DNA from 2 places in the Streptomyces sp. NPDC040410 genome. Region 2 is predicted to be linked to the other one. Evidence: riboswitches for the same ligand, from Rfam matches in the RefSeq annotation. Region 2 holds a riboswitch; the other holds the start of a gene.

Region 1 (5,587 bases), on a different contig from region 2:
ACGTCACCCTCGCCCATGTCTCCAAGGACGCCCAGCACGCCGTACTCGCCGCCGAGGACCGCGACTTCTACACCGAGTCCGCCGTCGACCCGGGAGCCATGGTCCGCGCCGGCTGGAACACCGCCACCGGCAAGGGCAAGCAGTCCGGCTCCACCATCACCCAGCAGTACGTCAAGAACTACTACCTGGCACAGGAGCAGACGGTCACCCGCAAGGTGAAGGAGTTCTTCATCTCGATCAAGCTGGACCGCACCGAGACGAAGGACCAGATCCTCGAGGGCTACCTCAACACCAGCTACTTCGGCCGCAACGCCTATGGCATCGAGGCCGCCGCCCAGGCCTACTACGGCATGAGCGCCGCCGACCTCGACCCCGCCAAGGGCGCCTACCTCGCCGCACTGCTCAACGCGCCCAGCGAGTACGACGTCGTCGCCCACCCCCAGAACAAGGCCGCCGCCAAGGACCGCTGGGAGTACGTCCTGAACGGCATGGTCAGCAAGGGCTGGCTGAGCGAGTCCGAGCGGGCCGCCATGAAGTTCCCGATGCCGAGGGAGACCAGCGGGGCCGCCGTCGGCATGTCCGGGCAGCGCGGCTACATCGTCGAGGCGATCAAGGAGGACCTGAAGAACAACAAGATCGTCACCCCCGAGGAACTCGCCGCCGGCGGCTACCGCGTCACCACCACCCTGCAGAAGAGCAAGCAGAAGGCCTTCGTCAAAGCCGTCGACGACCAGCTGATGTCCAAGCTCGACAAGAAGAACCGCAAGGTCGACACCTACGTCCGCGCCGGCGGCGCCGCCGTCGACCCCAGGACCGGCGAAGTCGTCGCCATGTACGGCGGCATCGACTACGTCAAGCAGTACACGAACAACGCCACCCGCGGCGACTTCCAGGACGGCTCCATCTTCAAACCGATCGTCTTCACCTCCGCCGTCCAGAACGGCTCGGTCACCCAGGACGGCCGCACCATCACCCCGAACACCGTCTACGACGGCACCAACGAACGCCCCGTCCAGGGCTGGAGCGGCGGCACATACGCCCCCGAGAACGAGGACGGCTACTCCTACGGCGACATCACCGTGCGCACCGCCACCGACAAGTCGGTCAACTCGGTGTATGCGCAGATGGCCGTCGACGTCGGCGCCGACAAAGTCCGGCAGACCGCCATCGACCTGGGCATCCCCGCCAACACCAAGGACCTCAACCCGTACCCGTCCATCGCCCTCGGCACGGCCACCGCGAGCGTCCTCGACATGGCGCAGGCGTACGCGACGCTCGCCAACCACGGCAGGCACGGCACCTACACGATGATCGACAAGGTCACCAGGGACGGCAAGGAGGTGATGGACATGCCCAAGCGCACCACCCGGCAGGCCGTCACCCGCGAAGCCGCCGACACCACCACCTCGATACTGCAGAGCGTCGTCGAGAACGGCACCGCCACCGCCGCCCAGGCCGCCGGCCGGCCCGCGGCCGGCAAGACCGGCACCGCGGAGGAGGACACCGCGGCCTGGTTCGCCGGCTACACGCCCGAACTCGCCACGGTCGTCTCCGTCATGGGCCAGGACCCGGTCACCGCCGCCCACAAGTCGCTGTACGGCGCGATGGGCCTGGACCGCGTCAACGGCGGCGGGGCGCCCGCGGAGATCTGGGCGCAGTTCACCAGGGACGCCCTGGAGGGCAAGCCGGTCACCGAGTTCGACCTCCAGCTCCAGCCGGGCGCCGAGGAGATCCAGGTGCCCCCCACCGACCCCGGAACGGAGCCCGGCACGGGCGACGAGGACGAGGACGACACGACCGGGGGCACCACCGGCGACGACACGCAGGGCCAGACCCAGGGCCAGACCGGCGGCGCCACGACCGGCGGCGCCACGACGGGAAGCACCACCGGCGGCACCACGACGGGCGGGACCACCGGCGGCACCACGACGGGCGGCACGACCGACGGCACCACCACAGGCGGCACGCCAGGCGGCACCACGACGGGCGGCACGACCGACGGCACCACCACGGGCGGCACCGGCGGCGGCACGCCCGGAGGAACGGACAGCGGCACCACGACGGGCACCGGCATTTTCGGAACAAGGAGACAGTGACGGGGCCGCCGGCCCGTCAGTGACCGGAGGTCGCCTTCAGCCCCACCACGGCGACCAGCAGCAGACACACGAAGAAGATCCGGGCGGCGGTCGCCGGCTCCCCCAGCACCACCATGCCGAGCACCGCCGCCCCGGCCGCCCCGATCCCCACCCACACGCCGTAGGCGGTACCGATGGGCAGGGACTTGGCGGCATACGAGAGCAACAGCATGCTCGCGACGATCCCGGCACCGGTCAGGACGCTGGGCAGGGGCCGGGTGAAACCGTCGGTGTACTTCATCCCGACCGACCAGCCGACCTCGAGCAGACCGGCGACGACGAGCAGAACCCAGGCCATGACAGGCACCTCCGAGACGGACTTCGTGTCAGGGGTGCGTCGTCTTTTCCTTCCGTCCCGGTACGGCGCGTCTCGTCGGGCCTCGTCCGACGGTAGCAAACAGAAGGCAAAAGGGGCCGGTGACGAGGGTCACCGGCCCCTTTCCGCCTGTCTCACCGGCCCCGGCCTACAGGTACAGGCCCGTCGAGTCCTCCGACCCCTCGAACCGGTCCGCGGCCACGGCATGCAGATCACGCTCACGCATCAGGACGTACGCGATACCCCGCACCTCGACCTCGGCACGGTCCTCCGGGTCGTACAGGACCCGGTCACCCGGCTCCACCGTCCGCACGTTCTGCCCCACCGCGACGACCTCGGCCCACGCCAGCCGGCGGCCGACCGCCGCGGTGGCGGGAATCAGGATGCCGCCGCCCGAACGCCGCTCGCCCTCACTGGTGTCCTGCCGCACGAGCACACGGTCGTGCAGCATCCGGATGGGCAGCTTGTCCTGCTGGGTACTGTGGTCGTTTCTCTTGGCGCTCACGTCACTGAACCTACCTGCCTTCGACGCCGGCGTACGCCGCCGGGTCAGCCCTTGCGACGCCGGGTGCCCAGGGCGAGCAGCCCCACGACCCCGACCACGACCAGCGCGACGGGCACGACCCGCTCCAGCCTGGGCGCCCCGTCCTCGTCGACGAACTGGGCCTTGACGTCACTCACGGCCCGGTTGACGCCGACGTAGGCCCGGCCGAGCGTGTGATCGATGTTGGAGACGACCCTGGCCTTGGCGTCCCCCACGATCGTCTTCGGGTGCACCCGCACCCCGATCTCGTCGAGCGTCTCGGCCAGCAGCTCGCGGCGGCGCCTGATGTCCGCCTCGATCTGCGCCGGGGTTCTCGTGTCCGACGTGTCCGCCACCGTACGGCCTCCGAAGTCTGCTGATGCTTGTTCCGGACAGTCTGTCAGCTTCACATGCCGCCGCACTGTCAGGACCCCCCGTTACGCTAGACCGATGAGCGAGCGACTCCAGCCCGGGGACGTGGCCCCCGCCTTCACCCTGCCCGACGCCGACGGCAACGAGGTCTCACTGGCCGACCACAAGGGCCGCAAGGTCATCGTCTATTTCTACCCGGCGGCCCTGACGCCCGGCTGCACCAAGCAGGCCTGCGACTTCACGGACAACCTGGAACTCCTCGCCGGCGCGGGCTACGACGTCATCGGCATCTCCCCCGACAAGCCCGAGAAGCTCGCCAAGTTCCGCGAGAAGGAGTCCCTGAAGATCACCCTCCTCGCAGACCCCGGCAAGACCGTCACCGAGGCCTACGCGGCGTTCGGCGAGAAGAAGAACTACGGCAAGACATACATGGGCGTCATCCGCTCCACGGTGATCGTGGACGAGGACGGCAAGGTCGAGCGGGCCCTGTACAACGTCCGGGCGACGGGCCACGTCGCGAAGATCATCAAGGACCTGGGCATCTGAGCGACGCCCAGCACCGGCCTGAGCGGCTCGCACCGGGGTCCCCCGGCGCGGGCCGCTTTACGTTTCTGTGCCCCAACTGCCATGCGGTCACCTCCACCTGGTGTCGAGGTGGCCGCCGGGTTCCGCTCAGGCAGGCACTCCATGACCGGTACGATGGCCGTGCACGCGGCCGTGGTGGAATGGCAGTCACGCTGCGTTTAGATCGCAGTGGGCGAAAGCCCGTGTGGGTTCGAATCCCACCGGCCGCACGCACGCAGAGGGGCCGCCCGGCCGGGCGGCCCCTCTGCGCTCTCACCCCATCAGCTCCCGCAATACCGGCACCAACGCCCTGAACGCCTTCCCCCGATGGCTGATCGCGTTCTTCTCCTCCGCGGTCAGTTCGGCGCACGTCCGCGTCTCGCCCTCCGGCTGCAGGATCGGGTCGTAGCCGAAGCCGTTCGTGCCCGTCGGGGCGTGGCGCAGTACGCCCCTCAGCCGGCCCTCGACCACCCTCTCCGTGCCGTCCGGCAGGGCCAGGGCCGCCGCGCAGGCGAAGTGGGCGCCTCGGTGCTCGTCCGCGATGTCGGAGAGCTGGGCGAGGAGCAGGTCCAGGTTGGCCCTGTCGTCGCCGTGGCGGCCCGCCCAGCGGGCGGAGAAGATGCCGGGCGCGCCGCCCAGGACGTCGACGCACAGGCCCGAGTCGTCGGCGACCGCGGGCAGGCCGGTCGCCCGGGCGAGGGCATGGGCCTTCAGCAGGGCGTTCTCGGCGAAGGTGACGCCTGTTTCCTTGACGTCGGGGACGTCGGGGTAGGCGTCCGCGCCGACGAGATCGTGGGGCAGTTCCGCGGCGGCGAGGATCGCCCTGAGTTCGGTGATCTTTCCGGGGTTGCGGGTGGCGAGGATCAGGCGTGTCATGGGGTTCAGTATCCCGGCCTCGCCACTCGGCCCAGTGGTCGCCTACGGCGTGCAGACCTTCGTCAGCTCGCCCGCCGCGTCCGTGACTCCGCTGATGTCGGGGGTCTCGTCGCCGTTCTTGATGGCGGTCTGGACCTCGGTGAGGGCCCGGCGCATGTCCTCGGTGGCCTTGTCGAGGTCGGCGTTGTCCGTCTTGTCGCCGATGTCGTCGAGGTTCTGCTCGATGGATCGGAGGGACTCGTCGATCTGGGTCGGGTCGTTCGACGCGTTCTCCACGGCCTGCTGGAGGTCGGTGACGCTGTCGGCGATGGCCTCGGCGGTCTGGACGCAGTCCAGGGCCTTGCTGACCGCGTCGCAGCCGGTGGTGAGTCCGGCGGTGAGTGCGACGGCTGCCAGGGTGGCGGCTATCGCGGTACTGCGGCGGACTCGGCGTGGACGTCGGCTCGCGGCCATGTTGGTGTTCCTCCCCTTGGTGCAGGCCTGAGAGGCCCCCGTTGGTACCCGTACTGACGCGAGGGCGGGCGGCGCGGTTGCGCGGACCGTCCGCCTTCCTTGGTGCGTCCTTTACTTTGCGAGGACGGTATCAAGTGCCGTGCGCTGGATGGCAGCGAGGTCCGTGCAGCCGGAAACGGCGAGGTCGAGAAGGGAGTTGAGCTCGGCGCGGGCGAAGGGTTCGGCTTCGGCGGTGCCCTGGACCTCGACGAAGCGTCCGTCGCCGGTGCAGACGACGTTCATGTCGGTGTCGGCGCGTACGTCCTCCTCGTAGCAGAGGTCGAGGAGGGGGACTCCGCCGACGATGCC
Region 2 (5,587 bases):
CGAGATGTCAGGCAGGGCTTCGCGGCCAGGGGGTGATCGGCAGGCAGGGCGACGTCGAGCGGTTCACTCAGCAGGGCGGTGGCCATCGCGGTCCGAGGCCACGCCGGCGCGTGGTCGAGCCGGTGGGCGATGACGAGGTCGTAGTGGCGGGTCAGGGGTGGAAAGTCGTCCTGCGCCACGTCCTCGTCGTGGAGGGAGAGTTGGGGGGATCCAGGGGCGCTGAGGCGCCGCAGCAACAGGGGATAGAACGCCGCGGCTCCGCTGTGGAAGGCCGCCACCGACACCGCGGCGTCGGGCTTTTCGACGAATGCGTCGATGGTGTGGCGCGCTCGGGCCAGAGCCGCCTCCACCCCGATCGCCGCGTCGGCCAGAGCCTGCCCGGCGGCCGTGAGGACAAGCCGCCGTCCGTCGCGCTCGGTGAGCGGGACGGGGATCGAGCGCTGCAGCAGCCGGAGCTGCTGCGAGATCGCCGAAGGTGTCACCCGCATCGCCTCCGCGACCGCGGTGACGCTTCCCAGCTCGCCCAGTTCCCGTAGGACGCGCAGCTGTCTTTCGTCCACAGGTCCAGTGTAGCTTTGCTAAAGGGTTGGTTGAGCAACTCGTCATTTACTTCAAAATGCTGGTCGTGAATCGTAGGCGCCATGCCAGCCACCCGTCGTACGGATGTGGTGCTCCTGGCCGTCGCCATCGTCTGGGGCTCCAGCTATCTGACGGCGAAGACGGCCACGGGCGCCACGTCGGTGTTGATCGTCCTGTTCCTGCGCTATCTCATTTCCGCTCTCGCCTGCGTCGCGGTCGTCGCCGCTCTGCGCAGACCCGGTTTCTTCACCCGAGGCGAGATCGGCTTCGGTTCCCTGCTCGGTCTCACGCAGGCCGCCGTCCTCGCGCTGGAGACCTACGGCGTCGCGTACACCAGTGCCGCGAACGCCGGTCTGATCATCAGCCTCACCCTCGTGCTCACACCGCTCCTGGATCGCGCGGGACGGCGGGGCGGAACGCCGGCCAGGTTCTTCCTCGCGGTCGGTCTGTGCGTCGCGGGCGTCGGCCTGCTCGTGTCCGGCAATGGCCTGCGCCCTCCCGGGGCCGGTGATCTGCTGATGCTCGCGGCAGCGGTGGTCCGAGCGGCTCATGTGGTGCTCGTCGGACGGGTCACCACCGGCCGGACGCTGCGCCCACTGCAGCTGACGACCGTGCAGAGCGTCGTCGGTGCGGCACTGTTCTTCCTGCCCGCTGCGGGCGGGCTGCCGGTCCTCGCCCGGGCCGACGCAGGGACCTGGACCCAACTCGTCTACCTGGCCCTGTTCTGCGGCCTGTTCGCCTTCCTGGCCCAGACCTGGGCCGTGCAGCGCACGTCCGCGACTCGGGCCAGTCTCCTCCTGGGCACCGAACCGGTCTGGGCCCTCCTGGTCGGCATCGGCTTCGGCGACGACCGTCTCACCGTGCCCTCCGCTCTCGGAGCCATGCTTGTCGTCGCCGGAACGTACTGGGGACAGGCCGTCGAACGCGCCCGGCGCGTCGCCCCCGCGGACGCAGCCGAAGCCGGCTGCTGCGAGACCACACCGAACGCCACACCGGCAACTCCGCTTTGCCCACACCGTTCCCCGACCGCCCTCACGGGCTGAACAGCCCCCGTCGTGGCGACAGGCCTGCCCCGGCGCGCGCAGTGCCCCGACGCGGTCGTCCAGGCTGCGGCGGCCGAAGGCGAGGTGGTCAGCGTCGTATCCGAGGGCCGCCCACGGCGAGCCGGGGGCCGACAGAGCGGACTCGGTGTCGGGACAGGCGAAGCGGCCGTCTTCGGGGGCCGCGAGTGCTCACTCGTCCTTGCAGATGATGAAGCCGGGGAAAGGGTGCCGTCCGGGCCGCTCACCGATCTCATCGATCGCTTCGCGGATCTCGCGCAGTTGGCGGGTGGTCATCTGCAGGGGCGGCTCGTCCGGCTGGTAGGTGGTCAGGACCGGGTAGTCCACGCCGGGCTCGTTCGTCATCTCGATGTGACAGCCGAGGATGTGGGTGACCGGTCGGGTGTCAGCGAACGCGATCAAGCGGTCGACGGTTCTGCCGAAGGCGGCCCAGTCCTCCACGTACAGCCGTCCGGGATACACCGTGTCGCCGGTCAGCAGGAATCCGGTGTGCGGGTCGTAGTACGTGACGGCCGCCTCATGGTGACCGGGGGTGGCGAGGCACTCCAGCACCCGGCCGCCGAGGTCGACGCGGGTCACCCGGTCGGGGTCGTCGGCGAATCCGAAGTACTCCCAGGCACTGTGGAGATCCGCCCGCACCACTTCGGTGCCGGGGCGGTCGATGAACTGGGCATCGCCCGCGATGTGGTCGCCGTGGGCGTGGGTGTGCAGGACGAGGAGGGTGTAGCCGTCCCGTGGATGCCCGGCCAACCAGCGCCCGATCAAGTCGTCGACCACCCGGCGCAGCGGAAAGAACTCGGCGGACTCGGTGGCTCCCGTGTCGATGAGTACGGCCCGGGCGTTGCCGAAGATCAGAAACAGGAACGGCGCCTCATAGTCGATGGCCATGTTCTGGCGCAGGATGAACGTGTGCTCGTCGTATGCGTGGACCTGGATGTCCGGATCGGTGTTGTGCTTCGCGGACGGCGATCCATGGATCCAGTCCACGTCCAGCGCGCGCGGCTCCGGGGCCTCGGACACAAAGTCGGCCTGCTGTGCGTTTCCGGCCATGACGCCTCCCGAGAGCGTCGTCTTAGCAGGCCGGGTACGGCGCCCATCTCGTCCGGGGCAGGCGCTCACGCGCCGCCGAGCGGAATCTACTACGCGCGGACCGGGCTGATCAACGAGCAGCGGGTCAGGCTCGGTATACGGATGCTTCTGATCCGCAAGCGTGCTTCCACGCTGTTTCCGGAGCACTCCTGGCCCCGGAGGGAGCAGTGCCCAGGCCGCGTGGGCGGGTTCGCTCCTATCGTGGAACGGCACAGTGACGCTCGGCGCCGAGGCAGGCAGGACATGTGGGAACCGCAGATCGACTATGCCGAGGTCTTCCGGGCCCTGCCCGGCATGGTGGCGCTGCTCACCCCTGACCTGGTGTACGCCGACGCCAACGACGACTTCGTGCGCCTTTCCGGGCGCACGCGCGAGCAGCTGCTGGGCCGGTACATCTTCGACGTCTTCCCCGAGAACCCGAACGAACCGGCCGCGGCCGGCATGCGGGAGACCCAGGCGTCGATGCTCCGTGTGGTGGACACCGGCGAGCGCGACACGATGGCACTGATCCGCTACGACATCGAGGATCCCGAGCGGCCCGGCGTGTGGCGGGTGCACTACTGGAGCCCGGTCAACGCACCCGTCGTCGGTCGCGACGGGCGGGTGGCGCTGATCGTGCACCGGGTGGAGGAGGTCACGGAACTCATCCGGGCCCGCGGTGGCCCGGGCGGCGACAGCAGGGCCCGCGTGCTGGAGGCCGAGCTCTACACCCGCGCCCGCGAACTGCAGGAGGTCAACGAACTCCTGCGCTCGGCGCACGCCCGCGAACGCGAGGTCGCCCTGGCCCTGCAGGCGGCCATGCTGCCCGCGCCCGGCCCGACCGGGCCGCATGAGGCGGCCGTCCGCTACCGGCCCGCCATCGGCGCGCTGAACGTGTGCGGCGACTGGTACGACCTGGTCGACCTGCCCGGCGACAACCTCGCGGTCGCCGTCGGCGACGTCGTCGGCCACGGTCTGGCAGCCGCCTGCACCATGGGCCAGCTGCGAAGTGCGCTGAGCGCGGCCTGCCGCGTCGCCGACGGTCCGGCCCAGGCCCTGGAGGCCCTCGGCCTGTACGCCCGCTTCGTCGACGGTGCGGAGGCAACCACTGCCGTGACGACCTTCATCGACTGGGACAGCCGCACCATCACCTACAGCTCCGCCGGCCACCTTCCACCCGCGCTCGCGCACCCCGACGGCACCGTCACCTTCCTCGACCGGGCCACCGACCCTCCACTCGCGGCCCGCCCCGAGCACCTGTCCCGCCCACAGGCGCGCACGCCCTTCACCGAGGGCGCCACCCTCATCCTGTACACCGACGGCCTCGTGGAACGCCGCGACGAGGACATCGACACCGGCCTGGCGCGCCTCGCCGACTCCCTCACCCGGCGCCGGCACGCCGCTCCCGAGGCCCTGGCCGACGCTCTCCTGGCCGACCTGCTCCCGCCCACCGGCAACACCGACGACACCGCCCTGATCGTCATCCGGCTGTGACCGCGTGTGCGGGGTGCCGTCGAGGCAGCCGTCGCTCGCCGCGGCACGGCGGTGGCCGTTCTCCGGCCAACCGGCGGACACGCGCGAGGGGTTCGGCCCGAGCACCGGCTGAGGCTTCCGGGCCGGTCCCCCCGCGGCCGCGGGGCGGGAGGGGGCCGGGTCGTACGTGAGGCGCGCCCGGTCCGGCCGGTTGCCGCGGGCCGCCGAGAGCCGGCGTGGGGAGCGGCCGGCCGGTCGTCGGCGGCAGCACATGGGACAACAGGGTGCCGACTGCGTCCATGGGCCGGCCGCCGCGCGACCCCTCCCGCCCACACAGGGCTTCCGCTCCGCCGATACCACGCTCCCCCGCTCGCCCGACCGGCCGTGACACCGGCACCCCGCCCGCCGACGCGAACGGGCGCGCATGTGCTCAGACGCCGACAGGCTTGCCCGGGCCGGGGACGCCGCGGAAACGGAACGGTTCCGGTTCCCGGCCGGCCTGGATGAACCAGCACTCCCCGGTGGCGTCGCCGACGACGATCCGCAGCACCGTGTCCGCCACGACCTCGGCGGGGATGATCGGCAGTTGCTGCTCGGCGAGCATGTCGCGCAGCGGTTCGATGATCCCCGACTCGGCGTACCCCGGGCAGACCGCGTTGAAGCGCACGTTGTCCGGCGCGAGAGCCGGTCCCAGTGCGCGTGCGAGTCCCACGACCGCGTGCTTGTTGGCTCCGTACAGAGGGTCGAGAGGCACCGCCGCGAGGCCCGCCAGGGACGCGGTCGCCACGATCGAGCCTCCGCCGCGGGCCCGCAGCGCGGGCAGCACAGCGTGGGTGCCGAAGACCACGCCGTCGAGGTTGGCGCCCATCGCCCGGCGGTAGCGCGCCAGATCGAAGTCCGCGCCCACACCACAGCCGGTCGCCGCCCCCGCGTTGAGGAACGCGATGTCGACGCCGCCGTACTGTTCCTGGGTGAAGTCCACCAGGGCACGGTTGCCGTCGAGGTCGGAGACGTCACAGGCGCGGAATGTGCCGCCGACCATGTCGGCCACTTCCCGGCCGCCCTGCGCATCGAGGTCCGCGACGACCACACGCGCCCCGGCCCTCCCCAGCGCGAGCGCCGTGGCCCGGCCCAGCCCGCCGGCTCCGCCCGTGACGATCGCCACCTTGCCCCGGAGCGGGCCGCCGGACCCGGTCTCGGCTGCTGTCATGCCAGCTCCAGTACGAGCTTGCCGACGTTCTCGCCGCGGAAGAGCATCTGCAACGTGTCGGGGAAGTCGTCCACGGTCCCCCTCACCACATGTTCCTTGACCTTGATGCGGCCGGCGCCGATCCATGCGGAGATCTCCTGCGCGGCCTGCGCGTAGCGCTTGGCGTAGTCGAAGACGACGAAGCCCTCCATGCGGG

What was found. Region 2 has a riboswitch for guanidine ahead of ACZ562_RS15455 (MBL fold metallo-hydrolase). Riboswitches for the same ligand answer to the same signal wherever they lie in the genome.
Region 1: another riboswitch for guanidine. It lies ahead of sugE (quaternary ammonium compound efflux SMR transporter SugE); the one in region 2 lies ahead of ACZ562_RS15455 (MBL fold metallo-hydrolase).

Annotation. Positions count from the first base shown of each region.
Region 1 covers NZ_JBVIVK010000012.1:115,678-121,264, reverse strand. Annotated here, with positions in the region: gene ACZ562_RS23785 (transglycosylase domain-containing protein) at 1-2,096, shown strand, start outside; gene sugE (quaternary ammonium compound efflux SMR transporter SugE) at 2,113-2,433, opposite strand; guanidine-III (ykkC-III) riboswitch at 2,467-2,530, opposite strand; gene ACZ562_RS23775 (GroES family chaperonin) at 2,600-2,956, opposite strand; gene ACZ562_RS23770 (DUF3618 domain-containing protein) at 3,001-3,330, opposite strand; gene bcp (thioredoxin-dependent thiol peroxidase) at 3,425-3,892, shown strand; tRNA gene ACZ562_RS23760 (tRNA-Leu) at 4,058-4,140, shown strand; gene rdgB (RdgB/HAM1 family non-canonical purine NTP pyrophosphatase) at 4,184-4,786, opposite strand; gene ACZ562_RS23750 (hypothetical protein) at 4,829-5,239, opposite strand; gene rph (ribonuclease PH) at 5,351-5,587, opposite strand, start outside.
Region 2 covers NZ_JBVIVK010000006.1:232,408-237,994, reverse strand. Annotated here, with positions in the region: gene ACZ562_RS15465 (LysR family transcriptional regulator) at 1-560, opposite strand, end outside; gene ACZ562_RS15460 (DMT family transporter) at 642-1,622, shown strand; gene ACZ562_RS15455 (MBL fold metallo-hydrolase) at 1,812-2,690, opposite strand; guanidine-III (ykkC-III) riboswitch at 2,702-2,769, opposite strand; gene ACZ562_RS15450 (PP2C family protein-serine/threonine phosphatase) at 2,973-4,202, shown strand; gene ACZ562_RS15445 (SDR family NAD(P)-dependent oxidoreductase) at 4,612-5,391, opposite strand; gene ACZ562_RS15440 (NADP-dependent oxidoreductase) at 5,388-5,587, opposite strand, start outside.